4 regions of the Streptomyces sp. JL2001 genome follow, and region 4 is predicted to be linked to each of the others. Evidence: riboswitches for the same ligand, from Rfam matches in the RefSeq annotation. Region 4 holds a riboswitch; each other region holds the start of a gene.

Region 1 (7,507 bases), 950 kb from region 4:
CCTGGGACGACGAGAAGATCCAGCTCGGCACCTTCACCGCGCCCTGGCTGCGGCAGATCAGCAAGGCCCCCGAGCCGGTCGAGGCCGGCGCCTGAGCCGGGTCACGGCGCCGCGTAAGGTCGAAGGGTGAACGCTGAAGCACCCCTCGACACCGGCCGCATCGTCCTGCTCACCGCCAGCCATCGGGTGGCGCCCGGACTCCTGTCCTGGCCCGCCTGGCAGGCGCTGCACGGAGCCGACCGGGTGCTGTGCGCCGACGAGCACCACCCCCAGCTGCCGTACCTCCGCGAGGCCGGCGTCGCGGTCGAGCACGCCCGCCCCGACGCCCAGGAACTCGTCGACGCCTGCGCCGGCGGCCGGACCGTCGTGGTGCTGCCGTCCGGCGAGGGGGACCGCGCCCTGACCGACGGGCTCGCCCGGCTGGCCGGCTCCGGCCGGGTCGCGATGCCCGACCTGGAGCTGCTCCCCGGCTCGTACGACCTGCCGGGCGCCCGGCTCCTCGACCTGGTGCAGGTCATGGACCGCATCCGCCGCGAGTGCCCCTGGTCCTCGCAGCAGACCCACAAGGGACTCGCCAAGTACGGCATCGAGGAGGCGTACGAGCTCGTCGAGGCCATCGAGGACGGGGACCGCGACGAACTGCGCGAGGAGCTCGGCGACGTGCTGCTCCAGGTCGTCTTCCACGCCCGGATCGCCGAGGAGGACGAGGAGCGGCCGTTCTCGGTCGACGACGTCGCCGGCACGATCGTCGAGAAACTGGTCCACCGCCATCCGCACGTCTTCGGCGACGAGACCGCCGAGACCCCGGAGGACGTCAAGGAGCACTGGCTGCGCACCAAGGCCGTCGAGAAGCAGCGCGACTCGGTCACCGACGGCGTGCCGCTCGGGCAGCCGGGGCTCGCGCTCGCGGCGAAGCTGGCGGGCCGTGTGCGGACGGCGGGTCTGGACGTCGAGCCGCCGGCCGGTGAGGGCGTCGGCTACGAACTGCTGGCCCTCGCGGCCCGGGCGGACGCGGCCGGCGTGGACCCCGAGGCGGCGCTGCGAGCGGCGGCCCGGGCGTACCGGGACGCGATCCGGGTGGCGGAGGGGCACGGCTCCGACGGCGCGGCCTGACTCCCGGCCCTCGCTCAGACGTCGCGTGGCGCTCGGGCCCCGGGGTTGTGCCACATCGGGTCGGGAGGTCCGAGCAGGCGCTCGGCCGCGGAGCCCGGGCGGACGTGGAAGCGCCCCACGGCCGGCAGGACGTCGTGCAGGATCCGCGCGGGCTCGGCCCCCAGGTGCTCCAGGACGGGCACCGTCTCCGTGAGCAGGCCGGGCGGCCCGGCGAGGTAGACGTCGTGGTCGGGCCAGTGGCCGCACATGGACAGGGCCTGGTGCAGCCGTTCGGTGGCCTGCACGCGACGGCTGCGCGGCGCGGCGGAGATGTACGTGACGTGCAGCCCGGGGATCCGTTCCCGCAGCAGCTCGGCCCCGGCCCTCCCGTAGAGGTACTCCCGGGCCCGGGCCACGAGGAAGAGTCGGGCCTCGGTCTCCCCGGGGGCCTCGGCCAGCTCCTCGAGGAGCGCCTTCACCGGCGCCCAGCCGGTGCCCGCGGCGATGTAGGTGCGCGGCCGGCCGGGCGGGGTCCGGCCGGTCAGCCCGCCGCCGGGCGCGCTCAGGCGCAGCGTCTCGCCCACGCCCGTCCCGTCGACCAGCGCGGTGCTCATCAGCCCGCCCCGGATGCGGCTGACGTGCAGGTCCAAAGTCCCGTCCGGGCGGGGAGCGTTGGCGGCCGAGTAGGTCCGCCAGATCCGCGGGACCCGCAGGGAGCTGACGCTGACGTACTGCCCGGCGAGGTACGGGAAGGGCTGCCGGGGCCGCAGGGTCAGCAGCGCGAGGTCGTCGCCGAGCCGCTCGTGCCGCACCACGTCGGCGTCCCACCAGGCCGGCTCCCCGGACTCCGCGGCCCCCTCGGCGCCCGCGATCATGAGATCGGCGACGAGCGCGTACGCCTCGGTCCACGCCTTCTCCGCCTCGACGCTCCAGGCCGCCCCCGAGGCGTGCGCGAAGGCGGCGATCAGGCTGGTCCCGACGGCGGCGTACAGCGCGGGCGCGGCGAGGAACTTGCGGTGGTCGCGGCCCAGATGCCCGAGGTACTCCGCGAGGGCCGGATCCTCCAGCCGCGTCACCACCTGGGTGAGCGCGGCGAAGAGCCGGTCGCGCTGCGGCCGCATGTCCTCGGGGAAGAGGTCGCGCACGCCCGGGTTGTGCCAGAAGAGGTGCGAGTAGAAGTACGTGACCGCGTGTTCGGCCCGTCTCTCGACGACGGCGAACGTACTCCTGAGCAACTGAGGGTCCACTCGGGAGAATCTAGGCCACCCGCCTTCACGACATCGCCACATCTCCGCCGCAAGGGCGCGTCCTGCGGCTGAGGTCGGGCGCCGGCCGGCCTCGCGGTGCCGTCGCCGGCCGGTCCCGCGGTGCCGTTCCGTCCGCCCGGACGGGAGCTGTTCAGCGGGCCCGTGGCGGTGGCGCGGAGCCGTCGGGCGGTGGGTCGCGGTGTACCGCGGGGGAACCTGCCGGGGGGTCGTGCGCGGCCGGGCCGGATAGTGTCGGGGCCATGCACGACCAGCCCCCCGCGCCCGCGCCCGAGCTCTTCACCTGGGAGTTCGCGAGCGATCCGTACCCCGCCTACGCCTGGCTGCGGGAGCACGCGCCCGTGCACCGGGCGACCCTGCCCAGCGGGGTCGAGGCGTGGCTGGTGACGCGTTACGCGGACGCCCGGCAGGCCCTGGCCGACCAGCGGCTCTCCAAGAACCCGGCGCACCACGACGAGCCGGCTCACGCCAAGGGGAAGACCGGGATCCCCGGGGAGCGCAAGGCCGAGCTGATGACGCATCTGCTCAACATCGACCCGCCGGACCACACCCGGCTGCGGCGGCTCGTGTCGAAGGCGTTCACCCCGCGCCGGGTCGCGGAGTTCGCGCCGCGCGTCCAGGAGCTGACCGACCGGCTCATCGACGGGTTCGCGCGGGAGGGGAGCGCCGACCTCATCCACGAGTTCGCCTTCCCGCTGCCCATCTACGCCATCTGCGACCTGCTCGGCGTCCCGCCGGAGGACCAGGACGACTTCCGGGACTGGGCCGGGATGATGATCCGGCACGGCGGCGGTCCGCGCGGCGGGGTCGCGCGCTCGGTCAAGAAGATGCGCGGCTATCTGGCGGAGCTGATCCACCGCAAGCGCGGGGAGCCGGGCGACGACCTCATCTCCGGGCTCATCCGGGCCTCCGACCACGGGGAGCACCTCACCGAGAACGAGGCCGCGGCGATGGCCTTCATCCTGCTCTTCGCGGGCTTCGAGACCACGGTCAACCTGATCGGCAACGGGATGTACGCGCTGCTGCGGCACCCCGGCCAGCGGGAGCGGCTGCAGACCTCGCTCGCGGCGGGCGAGCGGGGCCTGCTGGAGACCGGTGTCGAGGAACTGCTGCGCTTCGACGGGCCGGTGGAGATGGCGACCTGGCGGTACGCCATGGAGCCGCTGACGATCGGCGGGCAGGAGATCCCGGCGGGCGATCCGGTGCTCGTCGTGCTCGCCGCCGCCGACCGCGACCCGGCGCGGTTCGCCGGGCCGGACACGCTCGACCTCTCGCGGCGCGACAACCAGCACCTCGGGTACGGACACGGCATCCACTACTGCATCGGTGCCCCGCTCGCCCGGCTGGAGGGCCAGACCGCGCTGGCCACGTTGCTGACCCGGCTGCCCGATCTGCGACTTGCGGCCGATCCGGCCGATTTGCGCTGGCGGGGCGGGCTCATCATGCGCGGATTGCGCACGCTTCCGGTGGAGTTCACCCCCTTGTGAACTGACGGGGCGTCATAACTGTGATATTTACGTGATCTCCGCTGCATCGACTTGTGACAGACGTTCGAATGCCGCTACGTTCACCGTCGTCTCAAGCAGTCAGGCGAAAGGCACTCCGTATGCGCTCCGGGAACGGACGACACCGCAGACCCAGGCAGGCCCCCGCGATCATCGTGGCCGCAGGCGTGACGGGTTCGGCCCTCGCGCTGCCACTGCTCGGCGCAGGGTCCGCCTCCGCCGCCGACGCGGCCACCTGGGACCGGGTCGCCGAGTGCGAGTCGGGCGGCCTGTGGAGCGCCGACTTCGGCAACGGGCTCTACGGCGGGCTCCAGTTCACCCAGGAGACCTGGGAGACCTACGGCGGCACGGCCTACGCGTCCCGTGCCGACCTGGCCAGCCGCTCCCAGCAGATCGCGGTCGCCGAGAAGGCGCTCGCCGCGCAGGGCACGGAGGTCTGGGCCACCTGCGCCCCGATCGCCAAGCTGACGAACGACGGCGCCGCCCCCGAGGTCGACCCGGGCACGAGCCCCGCGCCGACCACGCCGACCGCGCCCGCCAGCCAGGCGAAGCCGGGCGCCGCCAAGCCGGCCGGGACCGCCGCCACTCCCGGGGCGCCCTCCACCTCCACCACGCCGGAAACGCCCGATGCATCCGTTACGCCCGGTACGTCGGACTCGACGGGCGACCCGGGCTCCGTCGCCGGCGAGGCGGCCGGCCCGGGCAACGGCAAGCACCGCGGCGAGGCCGCCCGCGAAGAGGGCAATGCGGGCGAGGGGCAGGAAACCGGACGTCACGCCTCGCCGGCTGACGGACAGCCAGGCGGGTCGGCCGGCGAAGCCGGTTCGGAGGAATCGGGCACCACGGACACTTCGGGCGAATACACCGTCCAGCCCGGCGACAGCCTCTCCGAGATTGCACGGGAGAACGAGCTGCCCGGCGGCTGGACCGCCCTCTACGACGCCAACCGTCAGACGGTGGGCGCCGACCCGAACCTCATCCTGCCTGGTCAGAGCCTCGACCTGAGTGAGGAACCCGTGGAAACCCAGGGGTAGTTCGAGGACTTATGTCCGTTCTGTCCAAGTGAGACATGAGTCTCTTCGTCCCGCTTGGCGTGTCCTGTCCGCAAAGTTTGCTCCGATCGCCCCTCACCTGCGTAAACACCCCTCATGGGGGAGCAGGGAGGGGCGATTTGGCCGTTTTGGCCTTCTTTGAACTTCGTGAGGTCTGTGTCTACGGTCGGGACCGCTCGCCACCGCGGGCCCCGTCGACCGGTAACGCCGAATCCTGCCGCCGGCCGAGGGGAACAGTCGTCGCGCAAGCGCCGTAGGCAGGAGCGGGGGACCCAAGGTAAGTGCCGGTCCCGGCCGTTGAGACAGACGGCCGGAATCCCGGCTCGGGGTGAAGCCGCGTGCTCGTCACGTGGCCGGGCAACTCACATGGCCCGAACCCGACAGCTCACCTCGCAGGCGTCGGTGAGGAGAATTCCCATGCTGTTTTCCGCCAAGGGCAAACACCGCCGTTCCTCCAAGGCCACCCGCGCCATCGCTCTCGCCGGTGTGGCGGGCGTCGCCGTCGCCGCCCCGCTCATGACCGCCGGGTCCGCCTCGGCCGCGACCGCCTCCGAGTGGGACGCCGTCGCCCAGTGCGAGTCCGGTGGCAACTGGTCCATCAACACCGGCAACGGCTACTACGGCGGCCTGCAGTTCTCGGCCTCCACCTGGGCCGCCTACGGTGGCACCGCCTACGCGGCCAGCGCCGACCAGGCGTCGAAGTCCCAGCAGATCGCGGTCGCCGAGAAGGTCCTGGCCGGCCAGGGCAAGGGCGCGTGGCCGAGCTGCGGCGTGGGCCTGTCCGGCGCCGCGTACACCGGTGGCACCGCCGAGAGCGCCCCGGCGCCGGAGCGCAAGGCCGAGCAGCCGACCACCCGCAGCCAGCAGCGCACGGCCCCGAAGGCGACGCCGAAGAAGGCCGAGTCGAAGAAGACCGTCACCACCCCGACCGGCAAGAAGGTCAAGAAGGGCGACGGCGAGTACAAGGTCGCCGCCGGCGACACCCTGAGCAAGATCGCCGCCGCGCAGAAGGTCAAGGGCGGCTGGGAGAAGCTCTTCGAGCTCAACAAGGACGTCGTCGAGGACGCCGACCTGATCTACCCGGGCCAGCAGCTTCACCTGAAGTGACCCCGGCGGCCCGTGTGAGTCCGGCGGCTCACCCGGGTCCTGTGACCCTCCCGCGGTGACCACCCCGGCCCGGTGCGCCCTCCCCCGTGCGCGCCGGGCCGGGGTTCTTTGCGTTACCGATCGGTAGCTTCGGGTCCCTTCGCCCCTTTATGCATGCCCTCGGGTCCTTTTTCGTCCCAGGGGGCGGGCGCCCGGCTGGCCGGAGCCTCCGAGCCGGTTAGGCTCTTGTCGCAAGGCCAAGCGACCCTGCACGGCTCTTGCGTCACATCTAGCGTCACATCCCAGAAGGAGATGCTCGTGCCGTCCATCGACGTCGTCGTAGCCCGGGAAATCCTGGACTCCCGAGGCAACCCCACGGTCGAGGTCGAGGTCGGCCTCGACGACGGCAGCACCGGCCGTGCTGCCGTTCCGTCCGGCGCCTCCACCGGTGCGTTCGAGGCTCTCGAGCTCCGCGACGGTGACCCCAACCGCTACCTCGGCAAGGGTGTCGAGAAGGCCGTCCTCGCCGTCATCGAGCAGATCGGCCCGGAGCTCGTCGGCTACGACGCCACCGAGCAGCGCCTGATCGACCAGGCGATGTTCGACCTGGACGCCACCCCGGACAAGTCCTCGCTCGGCGCCAACGCCATCCTCGGCGTCTCCCTCGCCGTCGCGCACGCCGCCTCCGAGGCCTCCGACCTGCCCCTGTTCCGCTACCTCGGCGGCCCGAACGCGCACCTGCTGCCCGTTCCGATGATGAACATCCTGAACGGCGGCTCGCACGCCGACTCCAACGTGGACATCCAGGAGTTCATGATCGCGCCGATCGGCGCGGAGTCCTTCTCCGAGGCCCTGCGCTGGGGCACCGAGGTCTACCACACCCTCAAGTCCGTCCTGAAGACCAAGGGCCTGTCCACCGGTCTCGGCGACGAGGGCGGCTTCGCCCCGAACCTGGACTCCAACCGCGCCGCGCTCGACCTCATCCTCGAGGCCATCAAGCAGGCCGGCTACGTCCCCGGCAAGGACATCGCGCTCGCCCTCGACTGCGCCGCCTCCGAGTTCTACAAGGACGGCAAGTACGAGTTCGAGGGCAAGGCCCGCTCGGCCGCCGAGATGACCGAGTACTACGAGGAGCTCGTCGCCGCGTACCCGCTGGTCTCCATCGAGGACCCGCTGTTCGAGGACGACTGGGCCGGCTGGAAGGCCATCACCGAGAAGCTCGGCTCCAAGGTGCAGCTGGTCGGCGACGACCTGTTCGTCACCAACCCCGAGCGTCTGGCCCGTGGCATCGAGGAGGGCTCCGCGAACGCCCTCCTGGTCAAGGTCAACCAGATCGGCTCGCTGACCGAGACGCTGGACGCCGTCGAGCTGGCCCAGCGCAGCGGCTTCAAGTGCATGATGTCCCACCGCTCCGGCGAGACCGAGGACGTCACCATCGCCGACCTGGCCGTCGCCACCAACTGCGGCCAGATCAAGACCGGCGCCCCGGCCCGCTCCGAGCGCGTCG
Region 2 (7,507 bases), 3.2 Mb from region 4:
ACCGGGAGCCTGCGGCCCGGCGGCGCGGAACGCGAGGCCTTTCACCCCTGGTTGAAAGGGTCCGGCGGGCCGATAATCGGTCGTCGTGATCCGCCTCCACTTCATGGCCGCCGACCTGCGTCAGATCACCCTCGCCCCGGCGGCCGACGCCCTCTCGGAAACCGCGCTGAGCCTGCGGCTGGGGCTGCGGGCGGGCCGTCCCGGCGACGTCTCCGGCCCGGGCTCCGCCCTCCTGCACCGGACGCGTCCCGCGGCCCGGGAGTGGCAGCGCTCCCTGCGGGGCGGCCCGGCGGCCGGGGCGGGTGTCCTCGCCGAACTGGTCACCGAGGACGGGTTCGTGCCGGACTTCCTGCTGCAGCCGTCGGTGCACGACTTCACCGACGCGCTGGACGCGGCCGTCGCGACCCCCACCGGGACGCTGGCGCGCGATCTGGGAGTGCCGGAGGTCTCCGGCTGGAACGGCGGCCTGGCCCGCCCGGGCCGGTGGGCCCGGGAGCTCGCCCAGGGCTCCGCGGCCGCGCGCCACGCGCTGGCCCGCGACACGCGCGCCTATTTCCACTCCTCGGTGGAACCCCTCTGGCCGCGGATCCGCGCCGACGCCCTGACCGATCGTGCGCTGCGGGCCGAGATGCTGCTGCGCGGCGGCGTCGACGCGCTGCTGACCACGCTGGGGACGACCTGGCGGTGGCAGCCGCCGACGCTGCACCTGCCGTCGGCGTCGTCGTACGACATCCCGTTGTGCGGACGCGGACTGCTGCTGGTGCCCTCGTGGTTCGCGACGGGCCCGATGGTGATGTACCGACCGGAGGCGGCGACGGTGCTCGTCTACCCGATGTGCGACGGCGCCGCCTCGGGCCGGTCCGACGACCGGCCCGAAGCGCTGGGGGCGCTGCTGGGCCGTACCCGGGCGCAGGTGCTCCGGCTGCTGCGTTCCCCCGCCAGCACCACGGCCCTCGCCGAACGGGCCGGCGTCTCGCTCGCGGCGGCCAGCCAGCACGCGGGCGTCCTCCGGGGCGCCGGCCTGATCGACACGGTACGGACGGGCACGGCGGTGCTCCACAGCCTCACCCCGCTCGGACACGCGCTGCTGGCCGGGGGCTGACCGCCGAGGGCACGGGGCCCGAAGGCCCGGTGTCTCAGGAACATGAGCCGTCCGCCGTCCGGGCGGGGAGGGGCGCGCCCTCCCTCACCCGACGGCGTCCAGGAAGGCGAGTACCCGCTCGGTGAGCAGGGTGGCCGCGGCCGCGTCGTGGGAGGGCAGGCTGCTGTCGGCGAACAGGTGCTGCTTGCCGGGGTAGAGGAACAGCTCGGCCCGCTCCGTGGCGGCGACGAGCGCGCGGGCCGCGTCGAGATCGCCGTCGCCGACGAAGAACTCGTCCGCGTCCATGCCGTGCACCTGGACGGGGACGTCGTCGGGCCAGGCAGCGCCGAACTCGGTGACGGGGACGCAGGCGTCGAACAGGAGCGCGCCACGGGCGCCCGGCCTGGTCTGCGCCAACTGCTGGGCGGGCAGCACCCCGAGGGAGAAGCCGGCGAGGACGAGCCCGGCCGGCAGCGGTTCGGCGGCGCGGGCGCCCCGCTCCACGATCGTGCCGAAGCCGATGGCCTGGACGTGGCCGACGCCTTCCTCCAGGGTGTCGAACGTCCGCCCGTCGTACAGGTCGGGGACGTGCACGGTGTGGCCGTGCCGGCGGAGGGTGTCGGCGAAGGCCGTGACGCCCGGCGTCAGTCCCTGTGCGTGGTGGAAGAGCAGTACCTCGGCCATGCGGGTCCCTTCTCGTGGGCGGGCCGGCCCCGGCGGCACAGACCCGGCGCCGTGCTAGCCCCGGCCGCCGTGCGGTTCAGGTCCGGCGGGCCAGCAGGTAGACGCGGCGGGTGTCGACCTCGTGAGCGTAGTGGCCGCGCTCCATCCGCATCTCCACGGTGAACCCGGCGTCGGCGAGGAGTCCGCTCACCCGGGAGGGGTCCAGGAAGCGGAAGTCGACGTCCACCTCGTGTCCCCACCACTCGTCCAGGTGCCGCACTTCCTCGCCCTGATGGAAGGAGACCAGGAGCAGCCCGGTGGGGCGCAGGACGCGGTGCGCCTCGGCGAAGGCGCGGCCGAGCTCGTCGGGGGCGACGTGGATGACGGAGTAGAGGGCGACGGCCGCGTCGAACTCGCCGTCCTCGGCGGGCAGCGCGAGCAGGTCGCCCTCCCGGAACGCCGCCTCGGGATGGCGTCGGGCGGCGGTCGCGACCATGCCCGGGGAGAGGTCGATGCCGACGGCCCGCGCGCCGTGGGCGGCGAGCCAGCCGGTCACGTGCCCGGGTCCACAGCCGAGGTCGGCGACGGCGGCCCCCTGCCCGGCCTCTTCGAGGAGTGCGCCGAGCAGGGCCCGGTCGAGCGGCTTCCCGTCCAGTTCGTTGCCGAGCCGGTCGGCGTACTCCTCCGCCACGGTGTCGTAACTCCGCCGGACGGCCGCGTGGTCCACGTGATCCCCCATGTCCCCAGCATCCCACGGGCCCATGACCGGAGGCAGCCCGGTCGTGCGACCCCGCGGTCGCGCGCCGGCACCCTTCTCGGGCCTGACCGCCCCGGGCCGGCGACGTGACGTCAGCGGGGGTCGGGCACGGGCGCCGGATCGGGAGCCGGCGCCGGGGGTCCTCCAGGTCGTCGACCGGACGGTGAACACCTCCGCGCCGCTGCTGCGGACCCCCCTTCGGTCGCGACAGATCGTAGGGAGGTCACGACCGCCCCCGCAGCCGGACGGGAGACCTCGTGGCACGAGGGACCGGAGGGGTGTCCGGGACGCGGATCCGGGCAAGCGGAGAGGCCCTGGACGGCGAGTCGTCACATCGGCGCGCATAAAAGGCCATAAAACGACCACCCACCCCATGAGCATCAATCTTCTTTTGCTCGGAATTATGGGGTGATGTCGGACATTTCTTTCAGGTGACATGGCTCACGGGGCATCGGCCGTCATACCCGCCGTCGGGCCCCATCTCCCCCTGATTCAGGGAAGTTCGGGGCTTCACGGGCCTCCGCGACGCCGTTTATCACATCGTCGAGACGCCTTGTTTCCGACGGTATTCCTCGCCTACGGTCACCTCCATTCGGATGGAACGCCGAATCCTGCCACCATCCGCAATTCCCACTATTCACCGCCGGCAGGAGCGGGGGACCCAAGTATTCGCCGGTCCGGATTCCGGAACGGCTAGGGGTGAAGTCGCACGTGTGCGGCCGGGCATCTCCAGCCCGAACCCGACAGCTCACCCCGCAGGCTCCGGAGAGGAATCCGTCATGCCTGCAAACGGTAAGCACCGACGCCCGAAGCGCCGTCCGCTCGCCCGCGGTATCGCCCTCGCGAGCACGGGTGGAGCGGCACTGGCCCTCCCTCTCGTCGCCTCCGCGACCGCCCACGCCGCCCCCCGCACCGCCCCCGAGATCACTCCGGCCATTGCCACGGCGAACGCGGCAGCAAATGTGTCGCAAAAGATCACGGAATCGCTGCCGGCGGCGCCTGCCGCAGCTCCCAAGACTTACACCGTCGTGCCGGGCGATTCTCTTTCGATGATCGCCTACGAGCAGGGTGTCCGGGGCGGCTGGAAGGTTCTCTACCGCGCCAACCACGCTGCGGTCGGTGACAATCCGTCACTCATTCACCCGGGTCTCAAGCTGACGCTGCACCGCAATTCCGCGGCGCCGCAGCCCAAGTCCCCCGCTCCCGCGCAGAAGTCGAAGGCCGCCAAGCCGGCGAAGTCCTCGTCCGCCGACCGGGCCAGCCGTTCCCAGCAGCGCACCGCGCCCGCGCCGCAGGCCCGGCAGACCCAGCAGGCGGCTCCGGCCGCCGCCCCCGCCGCCGCCGTGAAGAGCTACACGAACGACCTCGACGGCTGGATCCGGGAGTCCCTGGACGTGATGGCCCAGCACGGCATCCCCGGCTCCTACGAGGGCATCCACCGCAACATCATGCGCGAGTCCTCCGGCAACCCGCAGGCCATCAACAACTGGGACTCCAACGCCGTCGCCGGCACTCCCTCGAAGGGCCTGCTCCAGGTCATCGAGCCCACCTTCCTGGCGTACCACGTGCCCGGCACGTCCATGGACATGTACGACCCGGTCGCCAACATCACGGCCGCGTGCAACTACGCCGCCGACAAGTACGGCTCCATCGACAACGTCTTCGGCGCCTACTGACGGGGCCACGGCGCCTCCTGACGGGCGCGCCGGCCCATACGACGGGGAAGGCCCCGACCGCTCGGGGGTCGGGGCCTTCCTCGCGTGCCGGGCCCGTCGTCGGGGCCTGCGGCGCGGGCCGCCTACAGCACGCCCCGCCGCCACTCCCGGACGAGCAGGTGGCCGAGGTAGAGCCCGCCGATGGCCATCGTGTAGATGCCCACGGGCAGGTTGTCGAGGTACGGCATCTGCTGGGCGGCAAGGTCGGCGAGGACCAGCAGCAGGGCACCCACCAGCATGGACAGGGCGAGCTGGGGACCGGACCCGCGCGACAGCCGCTTGGCGATCTGGGGGGCGGTCAGGGAGATGAAGGCGATCGGTCCGGCCACGCTCACGGCGGCGGCCGACAGCACGATCGCCAGGGTGACCGCCGCGGTCTTGGTCCGCCCGGGACGGCCGCCCAGCGCGGCGGCGGTGTCGTCGCCCATCTCCCCGATGCCGATGTCCCGCGAGAGCAGGGCGGCGAACGGAAGAACCACGGCCAGCACGAGCCAGATCGTGGTCGCGTCGTCCCACGAGCGGGCGGACAGGCTGCCGTTGACGTAGGCGCTCAGGACCGTCGCCTTGTCCCGTTCCACCGCGTACACGACGTACTGGATGACGGCGACCGCCATGGCCGAGACACCGATGCCGGCGACGACGAGGCGCACCGGGTTGCGGAAGCCCGTCCCGGTCGACACGTAGACGAGCACCATGGCCAGGACCGCGCCGAGGAGCGCGCCGACCGGGACCGGTACGACGTCCGGCAGGAGCAGGGCGACGATGGCCGCGCCGGCTCCGGCGCCCGCGCCCAGCCCGATGACGTCCGGGCTGCCGAGCGGGTTGCGGGTGACCGACTGGAACAGCGCGCCGGACAGGCCGAACGCGGCGCCGGTGCCGATGCCGACGACCAGACGCGGTCCGCGCAGCCGGTTCAGGACGAAGGCGTTCTTGCCCTCCGCGCCTCCCAGCAGGGCCGTGGGGAGGTCGGGCAGCCGGATGCCGAGGCGGCCCAGGGTGAGGGTGGCCACCGCTCCGACGACGATCAGCAGCAGCAGGCCGAGGGCCAGGACGACGGTGGAGGTGCGGATCGGCAGCGACACCGCGCCGCCGATCCGGAGCACGTGCCGGCGCGGCGCCGTCCTGACGGGGGCGGGCGCCGGGGCCTGACGGGCGCTCATGCGCTTCCTCTCATCCTGCGGACCGCCAGCAGCAGCGCGGGCGCCCCGATGAACGCGGTGATGACACCGACCATGACCTCCTGCGGGCGCAGCAGCACGCGTCCGACGACGTCGGCGGAGAGCAGCAGCGCGGGACCGACGAGAGCGGAGAAGAGGATCTGCAGGCGGAAGTCGACGCCGACGAGGGCCCGTACGAGGTGGGGCACGGCGAGGCCGACGAAGGCGATGGGTCCGACGGCCGCGGTGGCCGCCGCGCTCAGCAGGGTCGCCGCGAGCAGTCCGGCCGCCTTGACCCGTGCCGGGCGGGCGCCGAGGGAGGTCGCGCTGTCGTCGCCCAGTGCCGTCACGTTGAGACCGGGGGCGATCACGAGGGCGACGAGGAGGCCGACGGCGGCGAACGGCAGGACCGACCAGAAGACGTCGAAGTCCCGGCCGCCGAGGGCTCCGACGACCCAGTAGCGGTAGCTGTCGAAGACGCGCGGCCGGCTCAGGGTGACGGCCTGGATGAAGGCCGCGAGGACGGCGGAGAGGACCGCGCCGGCCAGCACGAGGCGGGCCGGGCCGGCGCTGGTACCGGCGGACCCGATGACGTGGACGACGAGTCCGGCCAGCAGGGCGCCGGGCAGGGCCCACCACAGGGTGGCGGACTGACCCGTCACCCCGAGGAAGGCGGTCGCGGCGACGATGCTCGCCGAGGCGCCCGCGTTGATGCCGAGGAGGCCGGGCTCGGCCAGCGGGTTGCGGGTGACGCCCTGCATGAGGGTGCCCGCGACCGCCAGGCACACGCCGGCGAGCACGCCGATCGCGGTCCGGGGGTAGCGGCTCTCGACGACGGTGGTCAGGTAGGCGTCGCCATGGCCCCTGAGGACGTCCATGACGGAGCCGAACGAGGTGGTCTTGCTGCCGAACATCACGCTCGCGAGCATCGCGAGGGCGAGGACGGCGAGACAGACCGTCAGAGACGACGCCAGCCGGGCGGCACCGGCACGCGAGGTGCTGGTACCGCCCGGCTCGACGAGCGTGGAGGAAGCCATGCGCAGGGAACCGTGCTTACTTCCCGGCCTTGGCGACGGCCTTGTCGATCAGGGGCAGGTAGCGCTCGATGCTCCACGGCACGGTCAGCGGGTTGATCATCGAGGAGGCCGTGACGAACGGGGTGTCGTGGCTGTAGACGATCGCGCCCTTCTTGACCGCGGGGATGGCCCCGTACAGCGGCTGGGCCTCGATCTCCTTGCGCGACTTCTCGTCCATGTAGAACGTGAAGGCGACGTCGCTGCCGGACAGCTTGTTGGCGTTCTCCAGGCCGATGAGGGCGGAGTCGGTGCCGTCGGTCTCCTTGAAGCCGTTCACGACCGGGTCGACCTTGAGGCCGAGGGACGTCAGCATCTCGACGCGCTGCTCCTTCGGCTTGAAGACGCCGAGGGTGCCGGGGCCGGTGTTGTAGATGTACGAGAACGTCACGTTCTTGTAGTTCGGCCGGGTCGCGGCGGCGTCGGCCAGCTGCTTGCGGATCTTCGCCGTCAGCTGCTTGCCCTCCTCGGGCTCACCGAGGGCCTTGGCGACGATGTCGATCTGCTGGTCCCAGTCGGTGCTCCACGCCTTGTCCGGGTAGGCCACGGTCGGCGCGATGTCCTTCAGGACGTCGTACTGCTCCTTGGTGACGCCGGACCAGGGCGCGAGGATCACGTCGGGCTCGAGCTCGGTGATGGCCTCGATGTCGAGCTCCTCCATGCCCTTGAACTGCTTGGGGAGCTTGCCGCCGGACTTGGTGACGGCCTCGTGGATCCACGGCAGGTAGCCGGTCTTGTCGCTGCCCCAGGGGTAGCTCTCGATGCCGACGGGGGTGTGGCCGAGGGCGATGGCGGTCTCGGCGGAGCCCTGCCCGAGGGTGACGACGCGCTTGGGCTGCTTGGTGATGGTCGCCTCGCCGAGCGCGCTCTTGATGGTCACGGGGAAGGCGGCTCCGGCGGCCTTCGCCTCGCCGGAGCCGGCGGTGTCCTTCTTCTCGCCCGCGCCGCAGCCCCCGACGAGGAGGGCGAGCGTGGCGGCGGCGGCCGTGGCGACGACTGCGCGACGGCGTGTGCGGGTCACTGCGAGGGTCATGGACGATCCTTCTCTGCGGGCAGTCGGC
Region 3 (7,507 bases), 2.4 Mb from region 4:
TCGAGATCGGGGCGGAGCGGCCCGACGTCGTCGCGATCACGGCCGCCATGCTGCACCCCGTCGGCCTCACCGCGTTCGCCGAACGCTTCCCCGACCGGGTCTGGGACGTCGGCATCGCCGAACAGCACGCCGCGGTCTCGGCGGCCGGCCTGGCCACCGGCGGACTCCACCCCGTCGTCGCCGTCTACGCCACCTTCCTCAACCGCGCCTTCGACCAGCTGCTCATGGACGTGGCGCTGCACCGGTGCGGCGTCACCTTCGTCCTGGACCGGGCCGGTGTCACCGGCACGGACGGCGCCTCCCACAACGGGATGTGGGACCTGTCGCTCCTCCAGGTCGTCCCCGGCCTGCGGATCGCCGCCCCGCGCGACGCGGACCAGCTGCGCGCCCAGCTGCGCGAGGCCCTGGACGTGCACGACGCGCCGACCCTGCTGCGCTTCCCCAAGGAGACCGCGGGGGCGCCCGTGCCGGCCCTCGACCGGATCGGCGGCATGGACGTCCTGCTCCGCGACGAGGACGCCACCGTCCTGCTCGTCGCCGTCGGCGTGATGGCGGACGTCTGCCTCCAGGCCGCGGACCTGCTGGCCGGCCGGGGGGTCCGCTGCACCGTCGTCGATCCGCGCTGGGTCAAGCCGGTCGACGAGGCCCTCGCCCCGCTCGCCGAGCGGCACCGGCTCGTCGCGGTCGTCGAGGACAACAGCCGGACCGGCGGGGTCGGCGCCGCCGTCGGCCAGGCCCTGCGCGACGCCGGCGTCGACGTCCCGCTGCGCACCTTCGGCATCCCCGAGCAGTTCCTCGCGCACGCCAAGCGCAGCGAGGTGCTGGCCGACCTCGGGCTCACCCCGGTGGAGGTCGCCGGACGGATCAGCGCCGCCCTGGCGCACCGGAAGAACGGTCAGTGAGGGAGAGGGCCCGATGAGCGAGGAGTCAGAACCCGTGGTGAGCGAGGAGCCCGTCCCGGTGGCCGGCAAGGAATTCGACCTGACGGCCCTGCTGGCCGAGCGGGGCGCCGAGCGGTACGAGCTGCATGCCGCGTACCTGAACCACCAGCTCCCGCGCATGCTCCACACCATCGGCTTCGACAAGGTCTACGAGCGGGCCGAGGGCGCCCACTTCTGGGACTCCGAGGGCGGTGACTACCTCGACATGCTCGCCGGATTCGGCGTGATGGGCCTCGGCCGCCACCACCCCGTCGTCCGCAAGGCGCTGCACGACGTCCTCGACGCCTCGCTCGCCGATCTCACGCGCTTCGACTGCCAGCCGCTGCCCGGACTGCTCGCCGAGCGCCTGCTCGCCCACAGCCCGCACCTGGACCGGGTCTTCTTCGGCAACAGCGGCACCGAGGCGGTGGAGACCGCCCTGAAGTTCGCCCGGTACGCCACCGGCCGGCCCAGGATCCTGTACTGCTCCCACGCCTTCCACGGTCTGACCACCGGTTCGCTGTCGGTCAACGGCGAGAAGGGCTTCCGGGAAGGCTTCGCCCCGCTGCTGCCCGACACCGCGATCGCGCTCGGCGACCTCGACGCGCTGGAGCGGGAGCTGCGCCGGGGAGACGTGGCCGCCTTCGTCGTCGAGCCGATCCAGGGCAAGGGCGTGCACGAGTCGCCCCCCGGCTTCCTGCGCGCGGCCCAGGACCTCCTGCACCGGCACGGGGCCCTGCTGATCGCGGACGAGGTGCAGACGGGCCTCGGCAGGACCGGCGACTTCTACGCGTACCAGCACGAGGACGGGGTCGAGCCGGACCTGGTCTGTGTGGCCAAGGCGCTCTCCGGCGGCTACGTGCCGGTGGGCGCCACCCTCGGCAAGGACTGGATCTTCAAGAAGGTCTACTCGTCCATGGACCGGGTCCTCGTCCACTCGGCCAGCTTCGGTTCGAACGCGCAGGCCATGGCGGCCGGGCTCGCCGTGCTCGCGGTCATGGAGTCCGAGGGGACGGTGGCGCACGCGCGCCGGATGGGAGACCTGCTGACCGCGAGGCTCCGGGAGCTGGTGCCCCGCTACGAGCTGCTGCACGAGATCCGCGGCCGCGGACTCATGATCGGGATCGAGTTCGGCCGGCCGTCCTCGCTCGGGCTGCGCAGTCGGTGGACGATGCTGCAGGCCGCCCGCAAGGGGCTCTTCGCCCAGATGGTCGTGGTACCGCTGCTCCAGCGCCACCGGATCCTGACCCAGGTCTCGGGGGACCATCTGGAGGTCATCAAGCTGATCCCGCCGCTGGTCATCGACGAGGCGGACGTGGAACGCTTCGTCACCGCCTTCACGGCGGTCATGGACGACGCCCACGGAGGCGGCGGACTGATGTGGGACTTCGGGAAGACGCTGGTCAAGCAGGCGGTGGCGCAACGGTAGGGTTTTGACTTTGGCTTTTGCCTCGGAGGCAAGAAATTTGCCTCCGAGGAAAGTTCCTGGCGGAATGGAGGCATGGAGCACCTCCACGAAGCACCGTCCCCGGACCCTGCCGAGCCGGGCACGTCCGGCGAGCCGGACGGCGTCCCGGACGCGCTTCCCGACGTGGCCCCGCAGCTGCGCGGGCTGCGCCGGCGCCGCGGGCTCACCCTGGAGGCCGCCGCGCAGCGGGCCGGCCTCTCGCCGGCCCATCTGTCCAGGCTGGAGACGGGCCGCCGGCAACCCTCGCTGCCCATGCTGCTCGCCCTCGCCAGGATCTACGGTACGACGGTCTCCGAGCTGCTGGGGGAGGTGCCCCCCGAGCGTGATCCGATCGTCCGGGCCGGCCGCTCCGAGCCGGTCGAGGCGGACGGCTGGATCTATCATCAGGCCGGCGGCCCCGGGCGCGCCCTGCAGGCGCTCCGGGTCCACGTGCCGTACGCCACCCGTACCGACATCGTCCGGGTCCATCCCGGCGAGGAATGGCTCCACGTCCTCGACGGCCGGGTGCGCCTCGCCCTCGGCGACGCCGTGCACGTGCTCGACCCGGGGGACAGCGCGCACTTCGACTCGCTCACCCCGCACCGCATCGGCGCCGCCACCCGCGGCGGCGCCGAGCTGCTCTTCGTCCATACCCTGATGCAGAGTCCCGCCGCCGAGCTGTGCCTCGGCGACGGGGCCCCGCATCCGCGCTGAGCCCACCGGAAGGGGCCGTCATGTCCGAAAAGTCCGCACCGATCACAGGTGAGGAGCGCGGCGAGGGCAAGTTCCCGAAGGGGCTCGTCCTGCGCCTCTTCGCCTACCTGGTGGCCGGCCACCTCTTCGCGGGCTTCCTCTATCTGCTCTTCGCGATGGGCGGGCAGAAGTAGTCCGTCGGGCCGGTCCGTGGGCCCTGCTTCCTACTGTCCGTCGAGCAGGTGCCCGCGCAGGCGCTCGCGCGTCTCGGGGGAGAGCTTCAGGCCCTGCGAGAGGTAGTCGTCGACCGTGCCCCAGGTCAGCTCGATCGTGTCGAACGCCGCCCGGATGTACTCCAGGCGCGCGTCGAACAGGGGGCTGAGCAGCTCCATCACCTCGGGCGCCATCGCGTCCGCGGAGGTGGAGCTGCGGCGCACCTTGTAGCGGCGGTGCGGGTCGTTCGACTTCAGGTAGTCCGCCTCGACGGCCTCGCGCTCGACGCCGACCGCGAGCAGCGAGATCGCGATGGAGAGGCCGGCGCGGTCCTTGCCGGCCGCGCAGTGCATCAGGGCGGGGATGCTGTCCTCGGCCATGGAGTGCAGGATCCGGCTGTGCTCGGCGGTGCGCTCCACAATCATCTTCCGGTACGAATCGGACATACGGTCGGCGGCCTTGCCGTTGCCGAGCGCCTCCCGCAGCTGCTCCAGCTCGCCGCCGCTCACCAGCTTCCAGAACTCCTTGCCGTCGGCCGGATCGTTGAGCGGGATGTTCACGTTCCGTACGCCCGGGAGCTCGACGTCCGGACCCTCGACCTTGCGGTCGGCGTGGTTGCGGAAGTCGAAGACCGTGTGCAGGCCCAGCGTCGTCAGGAAGGCCGCGTCCTCCTCGGTGGCGTGCGCGAGGTGGCCGCTGCGGAAGAGCCGCCCGAACCGAACCGACCGGCCGTCCGTGGTCGGCAGGCCACCGACGTCACGGAAGTTGCGTACCCCGCTCAGCTCGGGTTCGGTCGACGGGACCTGCGGCAGCTGCTGCGTCACGAGTGCTCCTGAGTGTCGACGATCTTTGATCGTGCGAGATCGGTTCTTGGTGCAATCATCCCGGCAGGTGGCTGGTTCGCACACCCCTCGGACGGGAATGGGTGTTCTGTCCGAATTGGGATATTAGAGATAACGCGCCCTGGTTACAGGGGAGATGAGCTGTGGCGCGTGAGCAGCGTCATAACTGTGACGGAACGTGCCTGATCGTCTTGGGCAACGGCCTTCTGGGCAAAGGGGGCCGAAGGCCCGTCATCCACGCAGGGTGACCGGAATTCCCGAAGAATTCCGGATCGGGGAATGCGGGGGGAAAGCGGTGGCTTGTTCGCGCCGACTCCGCTCGTCTACGGTCACCGTCAATCCGGTCGGACCGCCGAATCCTGCCACCGTCCGGAATTCGCACCCACCCACGTGTGGCAGGAGCGGGGGACCCAGGTAGTACGCCGATCCTTCAGGTCAGGACGGCTCGGGGTGAAGTCGCGCGAAGGCGCGACCGGACATCTCCAGTCCGAACCCGACAGCTCACCTCGCAGGCGACGGAGAGGAATTCGCCATGCCCGCGAAGGGTAAGCACCGCCGTCCCAAGGTCAACCCGATCAGCCGTGGATTCGTCGCCGCCGGCGCCGGTGGCGCCGTCGTCGCCCTGCCGCTCCTCGGTGCGACCGGAGCCCACGCCGCCGAGCAGGCCGCCCCGGCCCAGGCGCCGCAGCAGGCCGTCACCGCCGCGGCCGCCACCCCGGCCCAGGCCCCCGCCGCGGCCCCCGCGGCCAAGGCCAAGCCCCGTACCTACTCCGTCGTCGCCGGCGACTACCTGTCCAAGATCGCCGCCGAGCACCACCTCGCGGGCGGCTGGAAGAAGCTCTACTCCGACAACCGCCAGGTCGTCGGCGGGAACCCCTCGCTGATCTTCCCGGGCATGAAGCTCACCCTCGGCGCGAAGTCGACGGCCAAGGCCCCCGCGCCCAAGGCCGCCCCGAAGGCCCCCGCCAAGAAGGCCACCGCCAAGAAGGCGTCCGCCGAGACCCGCAGCTCCCGCAGCAGCGAGCGTCCCGCCGTCCAGTCCACGGCCCCGGCCGCGCAGAGCGCGCCGTCCACCCCGTCCACCGGCTCCGGCTGGGTCGCCCCGGTCGGCGGCGGCATCGGCACCCCGTACCGCGCCTCCGGCTCCATGTGGTCCTCCGGCTACCACACCGGTGTCGACTTCATCGCCTCCTCCGGCACCTCGGTGAAGGCCGTCGGCCCCGGCACGGTCTACTCCGCCGGCTGGAGCGGCGCCTACGGCAACGAGGTCGTCATCCAGCACGCCGACGGCACGTACTCGCAGTACGCCCACCTCTCCTCCCTCTCCGTCTCCGCCGGCCAGACCGTCGCGGGCGGCGACCAGATCGGCCTGTCCGGCTCGACCGGCAACTCCAGCGGTCCGCACCTGCACTTCGAGATGCGCACCGGGCCGAGCTACGGCTCGGACATCGACCCGCTGGCCTACCTCCGGGAGCACGGCGTCAACGTCTGATCCTCGACGCCCCGTCAGGCCCGGCACGTCACGTGCCGGGCCTCGGGGGTGTCGTGCCGACCCCGCGGAACCTGCCGCGTATTCCGGCTTGGCGCAATCTTGACCGGTGGCGTATCTCACCCGTCGTCAACCCCGCCCTACGGTCGCGTAGGTCACATCCGTAAGGGAAAGATGTGTTCTCGTGGCAGACGATTCGAGATCAACAGACGCGCACGTATTCGGGTCGTACGCGGCGATCGGTGACAGCTTCACCGAGGGCGTAGGGGACCCGGGGCCCGACGGGGCGTACGTCGGCTGGGCGGACCGTTTCGCGGTCCTGCTCGCCGACCAGCTGCCCGAGCACGACGCATTCCGATACGCCAACCTCGCCGTACGCGGCCGGCTCCTCGACCAGATCGTGGCGGAGCAGGTGCCCCGCGCGAAGCAACTCGCCCCCGACCTGGTGACCTTCTGCGCCGGCGGGAACGACATCATCCGCCCCGGCACCGACCCCGACGACGTCGCCGAGCGCTTCGAGCGTGCCGTCGCCGACCTGACCTCCGCCGTCGGCACCGTGATGGTGACCACCGGCTTCGACACCCGCGACGTCCCCGTACTGCGGCACCTGCGCGGCAAGATCGCCACCTACACGGCGCACGTCCGGTCCGTGGCCGACCGCTACGGCTGCCCGGTCCTCGACCTGTGGTCGCTCAAGTCCGTCCAGGACAGGCGGGCCTGGGACGACGACCGGCTGCACCTGTCGCCCGAGGGGCACACCCGGGTCGCGCTGCGCGCCGCCCAGGTCCTCGGCATGGACGTGCCGGCCGACCCCGACCAGCCGTGGCCGCCGCTGCCGCCGCGCGGCCCGCTGGAGGTCCGCCGGGACGACATCCACTGGGCCCGGGAGTACCTGGTGCCGTGGATCGGGCGCCGGCTGCGGGGCGAGAGCTCGGGGGACCACGTCGCGGCCAAGCGCCCGGACCTCATGCCTCTCTGAGGGCTGTCCCGTAGTCCGCGGTGGGTCGGCGCACGGCGTCGGATGCGGTGCATCGCAAGGCGGAGGGTCGTCCTCATACCGGGCGTGTTCGGGCGACCGGACAGCGCAGCGTGGTGCCGAAGCCGGCGTCGTGCGCCCGCCGGGGATTACGGGACAGCCCTGAGAACTCCTGACGAAATGCCCTGGACGCCTCACTCGCTCTCGGCTCGTGGACCTGTCGCATAGGCCAGCGGCGGCGCGATCGCCCATACGTCGGCCTGCTCCGCCACCCACAGCCCGATGAACAGCGCGGCGGTCGCCTCCAACAGTCCGGCGCGGTCCAGCCCGCCCCCCGCCACCGGCTCGCAGCCCATGTCCCGCACCAACGTGCGTGCCAGCGCGAGTGCCGCCTCGTCGTCCCCGCAGATCGGAACGGTCAAGGGCTGACCGTCGAAGACCGGCGGGGTCATTCGCCACACGCTCTCGTGACAGAGGTTGAATGCTTTGACGACGTGCACGCCCGGTACCGCCGCAGCCAGTCGGCGCGCTGCCGAGGGGCCGCCTTCCGTGAGCAGCCGGAAGCCGGGCCCGACCGGATTGGCGCAGTCGAGCAGGACCTTCCCCTTCAGCGTCGGCTGAAGCTCCCTGACGACGTCCGCTCCCGCGCCGTACGGCAACGCGGCCAGCACCGCCTCGCCGAAGTCGGCCGCCGCCTGCAGACTCCCGTGCCCCGCACCGCCCCCGATGCGCGTCGCGAGCCGCTGGGCCTTCTGTTCGTCGCGGCCTCCGACGAACACCTCGTGCCCGGCTCGCACCCACTGCGTGGCCAGTGCTTCCGCCACGTTCCCCGTACCCAGCACACCGATCTTCATCGATACGCCCCTTTCCGTATCCGCTCCAACCGCTTTCGGGACGACACTAGGAAATCCGTCAGGCACCATTTGG
Region 4 (7,507 bases):
TGGCCCGACTGGGGCCTCGACATCGACGGCCGGCGGATCCTCGACCTGCGCGAGATGTTCGGCGGGCTGCCCGTGGTCCTGGAGATCGGTTTCGGCATGGGCGAGGCCACCGCGCGGATGGCCGCCGCCGACCCCGGCACCGGCATCCTCGCCGTGGACGTCCACACCCCCGGGCAGGGCAACCTCCTCGGCCTCGCCGACCGGGGCGGGCTGGAGAACGTCCGGGTCGCCAACGGCGACGCGATCATCCTGCTCCGCGAGATGCTGACCGCCGACGCCCTCGACGGCTGCCGCGTCTACTTCCCGGACCCCTGGCCCAAGAAGCGCCACCACAAGCGCCGGCTGATCCAGCCGGAGTTCCTCACGCTGCTCGCGACCCGGATGAAGCCCGGCGCCGTACTGCACTGCGCCACGGACTGGGAGCCGTACGCCGAGCAGATGCTGGAGGTCCTCTCGGTGCACCCGGACTTCGCGAACACCGCCGGCGACGGCGGCTACTCCCCCCGCCCCGCGTTCCGCCCGCTCACCCGCTTCGAGGGCCAGGGCCTCGACAAGGGACACGTCGTGCACGACCTCCTCTTCCAGAGGGTCTAGGGAACGTCCCGTCGATCGTGCCGGGCTCCCGGCGTCTCTGATCCCGGCCTCATGATCCCGGCCTCGTCGACAAGACCCCCTGGAACTCCCTCGCGGGCTGTCACTCCCGCTGGTTAGGGTCGTACGGTGTCGAACCCCGTAGCCGTACCCGTGCCCGCCCGGGACACCGAGGAGCCCGCGTTCCCCGCCGTCCCGGACCGCGCCCACTGGCGTTACCGGCCCCGCCGGGCCTTCTGGCGCAGCAAGGTGGTCAGGGCCGTCACGGTGATCACCCTGCTCGCGCTCTGCGCCCTGGTGATCCTCGCGATGGTGCGGGAGGAGACGGGAACCGAGGGGTTCCTGGTGGGGCTGGGCCTGGCCGTCCTGCCCGTCCCGCTGCTGCTGGCCGCGTTCCGCTGGCTCGACCGCGCCGAACCCGGCCCGTGGAAGAACCTGATCTTCGCCTTCGCCTGGGGCGCGTTCGCCGCGGCGCTCATCGCACTCACGGCCAACACGTTCGCGGTCCGCTGGATCGCGACCTCCACCGCCGACCGGGCCTCCGCGGACGCCCTCGGTGCCACCGTCGTCGCCCCGGTCGTCGAGGAGAGCGCCAAGGCCGCCGCGATCCTGCTGATCTTCCTGCTGCGCCGCCGGGACTTCACCGGCCTGGTCGACGGGGTGGTCGTCGCCGGGTTCACCGCCACCGGCTTCGCCTTCACCGAGAACATCCTCTACCTCGGCCGCGCCTTCGGCGAGGACCAGGAGATCGGCACGTCCGGCCTCGGCTCGATGACCGCCGGGACCTTCTTCGTGCGGGTCGTGATGTCGCCGTTCGCGCATCCGCTGTTCACGGTGCTCACCGGCCTGGGCTTCGGGTTCGCCGCGCTCGTCGCACGGCGCAAGCGCGTCCGGCGGATCCTGCTGCCGGTGGCCGGCCTCGTCCTCGCCATGGGGATGCACGCGCTGTGGAACGGCTCGGCCGTCTACGCGGCCTGGGGGTTCCTCGTGGTCTACGGCATGTTCATGGTGCCCGCCTTCGGGCTGCTGACCTGGCTGGCGATATGGAGCCGGCAGCGGGAGCTGCGCACGATATCCGGCCAGCTCCCGGCGTACGCGGCGGCCGGCTGGCTCTCCCCGTCCGAGCCGCTCGCCCTCTCCTCGATGCGGGCCCGCTCGATGGCCCGCTCCTTCGCCGCCCGGACGTACGGCCGGCCGGCCGCGCAGGCGGTCGGGGAGTACGAGGCCTTCGCGACCACGCTCGCGTTCCTGCGCCACCGCGCCCAGCGCGGTGACGCGGACCCCGACTTCACGGCGCGCGAGCAGGAACTGCTCCACCACCTCTGGCAGCGCAGGGCCGTCGCCTCGCCCGCGCTGACCTACGCGGCGCGGGCGACCGGCCGGGTCTGGTCGCCGCCCCAGTACCTGGACTACGGCGGCTACAACCCGTACCGCAGCTGAGGAAACCGTCCCGTCGGATCCATCCCGGTCTCCCGGGCAGGACCTGAGGCGCCGGCCCCCGACCCGGCCGACGCCCCCGATGCCCCGACCCGCGGGGCGAACGCTCAGGCGGAGGCCGCGTCCAGCGCCGCCAGCTCCGCCTCGTCGAGCACCAGGTCCGCGACCGCTACCAGGGCCGGCAGCTGCTCGACCGTACGCGCCGAGGCGATCGGCGCCGCGACGGTCGGCCGGGCCGCGAGCCAGGCCAGCGCCACCGTGGCGGGCTCGGCCCCGTGCGCGCGGGCCACGGCGTCGAGCGTGTCGAGCACCGTGCGGCCCCGCTCGGTCTCCAGATGCCGGCCCGCCCCCGCGGCCCGGGCGCTGTCGACCGCGGTCCCGTGCCGGTACTTGCCGGTCAGGAAGCCCGACGCCAGCGCGAAGTACGGCACGGCCGCGAGTCCGGCCCGCTCGACGGTGTCCAGGAGCTCGCCCTCGTAGGTGTCGCGGGAGACCAGGTTGTAGTGCGGCTGGAGCGCGACGTAGCGGGTGAGTCCCTCCGCCTCGGCGAAGTCGAGGGAGGCCCGCAGCCGCGCCGGGGAGATGTTCGACGCGGCGACGGCACGGACCTTGCCGTCCTTCACCAGCTGGTCGAGCGCGGTGACGATCTCCTCGACGGGCACGGACTCGTCGTCGAAGTGCGTGTAGTACAGGTCGATGTGGTCGGTGCCGAGCCGGCGCAGGGACTCCTCGGCCGCCGCCTTGATCGTGACGGGCGCGAGTCCCTTGTACGAGGGGTGGGCGCCGACCTTGGTGGCGACGACTATCTCGTCGCGGTTGCCGCGCGACGCCAGCCACCTGCCGACGATCGTCTCGGACTCGCCGCCCTGGTTGCCCTCGGCCCAGGCGGAGTAGGAGTCGGCGGTGTCGACGAAGTTGCCGCCGGCGGCGGCGTAGGTGTCCAGGACGGCGAAGGACTGCGCCTCGTCGGCGGTCCATCCGAAGACGTTGCCGCCGAGCGCGAGCGGGAAGACGTGCAGGTCGGAGGAGCCCAGCGGGCGAAGAGAGGTCATGGGTCGGTGAACGACCTGCGGCGGGGCCGCTATTCCGGCGGTCCTGGCGCGGGGTTCGTCGCCAGGGCCGCCGCGGCCGGGGAGGTTCCCGGGAGGATCAGACCGACAGGCCCTTGCTCGCCAGCCAGGCCGCCGGGTCGACGCCGTCGCCGCCCGGGGTGTGGACCTCCAGGTGCAGGTGCGGGCCGGTGACGTTGCCGGTGGCGCCCACGCGGCCGATGGTGTCGCCGGTGCCGACCGACTGGCCCACGCTGACGGTCATCGAGGACAGGTGGCAGTACCAGACCTCGGTGCCGTCCGACAGCTCCAGGACGATGCGGTAGCCGTACGAGCCCGACCAACCGGCCGACTTGACCGTGGCGCCGTGCACCGCCTTGACCGGGGTGCCCGTGGGGGCCGCGAAGTCCAGGCCGGTGTGGTAGCCGGAGGACCACATCGAGCCGGACTCGCCGTAGGTCGAGGTGAGCGTGTACGAGGACGTGGGCAGCGCGTAGCTGGCGGCGAGCTTGGCCAGGCGCTCGGCCTCGGCCTTCGCCGCGGCCTCCGCCTCGGCCTTCTTCTTCGCCTCGGCCGCCGCCTTCTCGGCCGCGTCCGCCTGGGCCGCGGCCTCCGCGGCGGCCTTCTCGGTCGCCGCCTTCTCCGTCGCGGCCTTCTCGGCGGCGTCGGCGGAGGCCTGCTGCTGCTCGGCCTGCTGGAGGATGCGGGCGCGCAGCGCCTCGCCGGCGTCGCCGCCCTCCGTCTTGCGGTCGGCGCCGTCGACGGGCGCGCCGACGGAGGCCGTGAGCGCGTGCAGGTCGTTGCCGGAGCCCGCGGTCGTGTTCCGGTCCTCGTCGCCGGAGATCAGCGCGCCGACGCCGGGCAGGTCCTCGGCGTCCGGCAGGTCGAGGTCGGGCAGGGCTATGGAGACCGGCGGCTTCTCCTGCGCGGTGGCCAGGCCACCCGCGCCGACGGCCGCGATGACACCGACGCCGAGGACGGTGGAGGAACGGGCGAAGCCCGAGCGCTGCTTGACGACCCGGTGGCGGCCACCGGCCCGGCTCTGCTGGCGGAGGGTCTCCTCGGTGGGGTTCCACTCGCCCGCCGCGCCGTCGGGGTCGGTCCCGGCGGCACCCGAGGCACCGAACGCATGGAAGGGGGCTTCGGGGGCAGGGGTGTTGGACGCCACGGAGGCGTACTCCTTTCCTTCCTTGCCGCCTACCGGGTTAGCTGACGGGTTCGGAGCAGGAAGGTCTCCTACGGGCGCCCTCGCACAGGTGCGAGAGTGTCCGATTCACCCCAAGTGGTGGTTCCCCGGTTCCCTTTCGGGATTCGGCGCGTGCGCACGGTGCCGTCTCTTGCGACGACTGGGACGACCGCGCTGCGTTATCGAACGTTAATAGACACGGGGGTCCGATTCCAAGCTGTTCCCCTTGATCGTTCAAGAGATTGATGCACTACAGGGCGATTTGACCGCCGCTCAGGAGTCATCCGTTCGAGACTCCTTATCTGACGTTGCATCAATTGTTATCGCAGCGGTACCTCGCGACTACGCATGGTCACCCCGCCGGCTCTCAGGACCGGGATGGACGCCTCAGGGCACCACCCGCATCGTCCGGCGGCGCTCCGGCTGGCCCTGCACCGGGCGGCCCACGGCCAGCAGCGCCATGTCGTCCGTCGATCCGCCGCCCGTGTACCGGCGGACGTCGTCGACCAGCGCGTCCAGCAGTTCCTCCGGACCGGGGAAGATCCGCCCGGCCAGACGGCCGCCCGGCTCGTAGAAGGCGCCCGCCGCGTCGCGCGCCTCGGACAGGCCGTCGGTGTAGAAGAGCAGCGTCGAGCCCGGAGGGTAGGGGGTCTCGTCGGCCCGGTCCGGCCAGGCGGCCAGCTCGCCCATGCCGAGCGGCAGCGCGGCCTGGCTCGGCTCCAGATGCTCCACCGCCCCGTCCTGGAGCAGCAGCAGCGGCTCGGGGTGGCCACGGTTCACGACTCGAACGAGACCGTCACCGCGGGGGATCTCGGCCAGCACGGCGGTGGTGAAGCCCTCGAAGGCGTCCAGGTCGTCCCGGCGGGTCCCCTCCCGGGTCAGCGCCCGCTCGAGTCTCTGCGCCACGCCCTCCAGGGTCGCCTCCTGCTCGGCCGCCTCGCGGAACGCGCCGATCACGACGGCGACGGCCTCGACCGCCTCCAGCCCCTTGCCCCGCACGTCGCCGACGACGAGCCGCACCCCGTAGGGGGTGTCCTGGACCGCGAAGAGGTCGCCGCCGATGAACGCGTCCGCCTGCGCGGCCTCGTAGCGGGCGGCGATCTGCAGCCCGCCGATCCGCTCGACCGGCGTGGGCAGCACCGCCTTCTGGGCGGTCTCGGCGATCACCCGGGCGGAGGCCAGCTGCCGGCCGCTGCGCTGGACCACGCGGTTGATCACCATGGCCAGCGCGGAGACGGTGATGACCGTGAGGGTCTCGGTGGCCGAGGGCGGCTCCGTGGTGGTGCCGTTGTAGATGTGCAGCCCGACGCACGCCAGCACGGCCGCGATGCCGGTCAGCAGGGTCGTCAGCTTCGAGAAGAAGGGTGCCGCGATGAGCGGCGCGGCCGAGAACATCGGCGCCGCGGTGTACGCCGACGGGGTCGCCAGGTCGAAGACGATGCCGCCGAGGATGACGAGCGGGGGAAGGGCCCGGACGAAGCGGCGGGTCCGCTCACCGCGCGGGCGTGGGGGCCTCCTCGTGCCGTCACCCGCCGATCGCTGCCCCACCTGTGCTCTCCTGCCCGGTCCCTGCACGGCGACGGACCGTACCGCGCCCTCCCCAGCCTGGAGGCCGCCGCACGGTGCGGCGACCCCCGATGCTCCGATCGGAGGAGCGCCGGCCTGAGAGCGACCCTCCGCCTTGCGGTGCACCGCATCCGACGCCGTGCGCCGGCCCACCGCGGATCACGGGACAGCCCTTAGAGGTTCCGCTCCGCGTAGATCTCCATCGCGTCCCGGACCAGGAGCGCCGTGCCCTCACCGTGCTTGTCGTAGTTGGCGGTGAAGCGCGGGTCGTCGACGTACATCCGGCCGAGGCCGATCACGTAGTCCTTCGACGGCGTCGTGGTGGCCGACAGCCACCGGACCTGCCGGTGGGCGATCGCCTGCACCTCGTCGCTGCCGGCCGCGAGTCCGTCCCGCGCCGCCTGCCCGAAGTCGCGCGCGATGCCGGCCTGCTCGTCCGTGAACGCCTGCTTCTGCTCGGCGCTGAGCGAGCGCCACCAGCGGTCGCCCTTCTCGTACGCCTCGCGTCCCCAGCGCTCGGTGACCTCCGCCTCGTACCGCGTGTGGTCGAATCCGTCGAACACTTCTTCAGCCATGAGCTCTTCTCCGTTCTCGGTCTTGTGGAGAGTGGTCCGGACGGCTTCGATCTGCCGTCCGATGCGCTCCCGCTCCTGTTCGAGCAGGACGAGATGGGTGCGCAGGGCGGCGGACGAATCCCGCTGCCCCCGCAGGACCTCGGCGATGGCGGGCAGGGACAGCCCCAGCTCGCGCAGCAGCAGGATGCGCTGCAACCGCACGAGCGCCGCCTGGTCGTAGTACCGGTAACCGTTGGCGCCGATCCGGCTGGGCTCCAGCAGTCCGCGTTCTCCGTAGTGCCGGAGGGTGCGGCTGGTGGTCCCGGCCTTCCTGGCGATCTCTTGGATCGACCACTCCATGCCCGAAACGCTAAATCTTGACGTTGCGTAAAGGTCAAGCGCGCGGAAGGGGGATCCGGGCGGGACCGGAAGACGGGGGCGTGGGAGGGCAGCACGACGAAGGCCCGGATCCGTGAGGATCCGGGCCTTCGTTTGCTACTGAGTAGCGGGGACAGGATTTGAACCTGCGACCTCTGGGTTATGAGCCCAGCGAGCTACCGAGCTGCTCCACCCCGCGTCGGTGAATATGACCTTACGGCATGGGCGTCGGATACGGAAATCCGTTTCCTCAGCAGCCGCAGTCCTCGGCGTCGACCGGTGCGGTCAGCGGGTCCGCGTCCTTCGTCGCGGGGCCTTCCCACGTCTCGTACGCAAAGCCCTCGCGCACCCAGTACTCGAATCCGCCGAGCATCTCCTTCACCTGGTAGCCGAGTTCGGCGAGGGCCAGCGCGGCGCGGGTGGCGCCGTTGCAGCCCGGGCCCCAGCAGTAGGTGACGACCGGCACCGCCTTGTCGAGGAGCTGCTCGGCCTGCTCGGCGATGAGCGCGGTCGGCAGGTGGATCGCACCGGGGACGTGCCCCTGGTCCCAGGAGGCGGTGGAGCGCGAGTCGAGCACCACGAAGCCGGGGTCGCCGCCGGCCGCGAGGACGGAGGCGACGTCCGAGACGTCGGCGTGGAAGGCGAGGCTGGCGGAGAAGTAGGCGGCCGCCGCGGCGGGAGCGGCCGGCGGGGTGCGAAGTACGGCGTTGACCTGCGCTGTTGTCGTCATGCGGGAAAATCTACGA

The links. A riboswitch is a leader RNA that binds a small molecule or an ion and turns the genes downstream of it on or off. The one in region 4 is predicted to bind cyclic di-AMP.
Region 1: linked by a shared signal. The riboswitch ahead of ACE1OA_RS20745 (transglycosylase family protein) and the one ahead of ACE1OA_RS16325 (M23 family metallopeptidase) in region 4 are both predicted to bind cyclic di-AMP.
Region 2: linked by a shared signal. The riboswitch ahead of ACE1OA_RS02165 (LysM peptidoglycan-binding domain-containing protein) and the one ahead of ACE1OA_RS16325 (M23 family metallopeptidase) in region 4 are both predicted to bind cyclic di-AMP.
Region 3: linked by a shared signal. The riboswitch ahead of ACE1OA_RS05805 (LysM peptidoglycan-binding domain-containing M23 family metallopeptidase) and the one ahead of ACE1OA_RS16325 (M23 family metallopeptidase) in region 4 are both predicted to bind cyclic di-AMP.

What each region holds. Positions count from the first base shown of each region.
Region 1 is NZ_CP169421.1:4,639,974-4,647,480, forward strand. It holds gene ACE1OA_RS20720 (SurA N-terminal domain-containing protein) at 1-95, shown strand, start outside; gene ACE1OA_RS20725 (nucleoside triphosphate pyrophosphohydrolase) at 127-1,113, shown strand; gene ACE1OA_RS20730 (globin domain-containing protein) at 1,128-2,339, opposite strand; gene ACE1OA_RS20735 (cytochrome P450 family protein) at 2,600-3,844, shown strand; gene ACE1OA_RS20740 (transglycosylase family protein) at 3,964-4,896, shown strand; cyclic di-AMP (ydaO/yuaA leader) riboswitch at 5,154-5,328, shown strand; gene ACE1OA_RS20745 (transglycosylase family protein) at 5,332-6,021, shown strand; gene eno (phosphopyruvate hydratase) at 6,313-7,507, shown strand, end outside.
Region 2 is NZ_CP169421.1:470,690-478,196, forward strand. It holds gene ACE1OA_RS02150 (winged helix-turn-helix domain-containing protein) at 86-1,102, shown strand; gene ACE1OA_RS02155 (dienelactone hydrolase family protein) at 1,187-1,765, opposite strand; gene ACE1OA_RS02160 (class I SAM-dependent methyltransferase) at 1,842-2,483, opposite strand; cyclic di-AMP (ydaO/yuaA leader) riboswitch at 3,094-3,276, shown strand; gene ACE1OA_RS02165 (LysM peptidoglycan-binding domain-containing protein) at 3,281-4,177, shown strand; gene ACE1OA_RS02170 (FecCD family ABC transporter permease) at 4,300-5,376, opposite strand; gene ACE1OA_RS02175 (FecCD family ABC transporter permease) at 5,373-6,410, opposite strand; gene ACE1OA_RS02180 (iron-siderophore ABC transporter substrate-binding protein) at 6,427-7,479, opposite strand.
Region 3 is NZ_CP169421.1:1,329,584-1,337,090, reverse strand. It holds gene dxs (1-deoxy-D-xylulose-5-phosphate synthase) at 1-902, shown strand, start outside; gene ACE1OA_RS05825 (aspartate aminotransferase family protein) at 916-2,349, shown strand; gene ACE1OA_RS05820 (helix-turn-helix domain-containing protein) at 2,422-3,081, shown strand; gene ACE1OA_RS05815 (DUF6126 family protein) at 3,102-3,254, shown strand; gene ACE1OA_RS05810 (tyrosine-protein phosphatase) at 3,285-4,097, opposite strand; cyclic di-AMP (ydaO/yuaA leader) riboswitch at 4,489-4,645, shown strand; gene ACE1OA_RS05805 (LysM peptidoglycan-binding domain-containing M23 family metallopeptidase) at 4,648-5,607, shown strand; gene ACE1OA_RS05800 (SGNH/GDSL hydrolase family protein) at 5,789-6,583, shown strand; gene ACE1OA_RS05795 (NADPH-dependent F420 reductase) at 6,775-7,434, opposite strand.
Region 4 is NZ_CP169421.1:3,686,782-3,694,288, forward strand. It holds gene trmB (tRNA (guanosine(46)-N7)-methyltransferase TrmB) at 1-594, shown strand, start outside; gene ACE1OA_RS16315 (PrsW family intramembrane metalloprotease) at 721-2,031, shown strand; gene ACE1OA_RS16320 (aldo/keto reductase) at 2,136-3,080, opposite strand; gene ACE1OA_RS16325 (M23 family metallopeptidase) at 3,178-4,245, opposite strand; cyclic di-AMP (ydaO/yuaA leader) riboswitch at 4,257-4,404, opposite strand; gene ACE1OA_RS16330 (PP2C family protein-serine/threonine phosphatase) at 4,651-5,811, opposite strand; gene ACE1OA_RS16335 (MerR family transcriptional regulator) at 6,003-6,743, opposite strand; tRNA gene ACE1OA_RS16340 (tRNA-Met) at 6,887-6,960, opposite strand; gene ACE1OA_RS16345 (rhodanese-like domain-containing protein) at 7,012-7,491, opposite strand.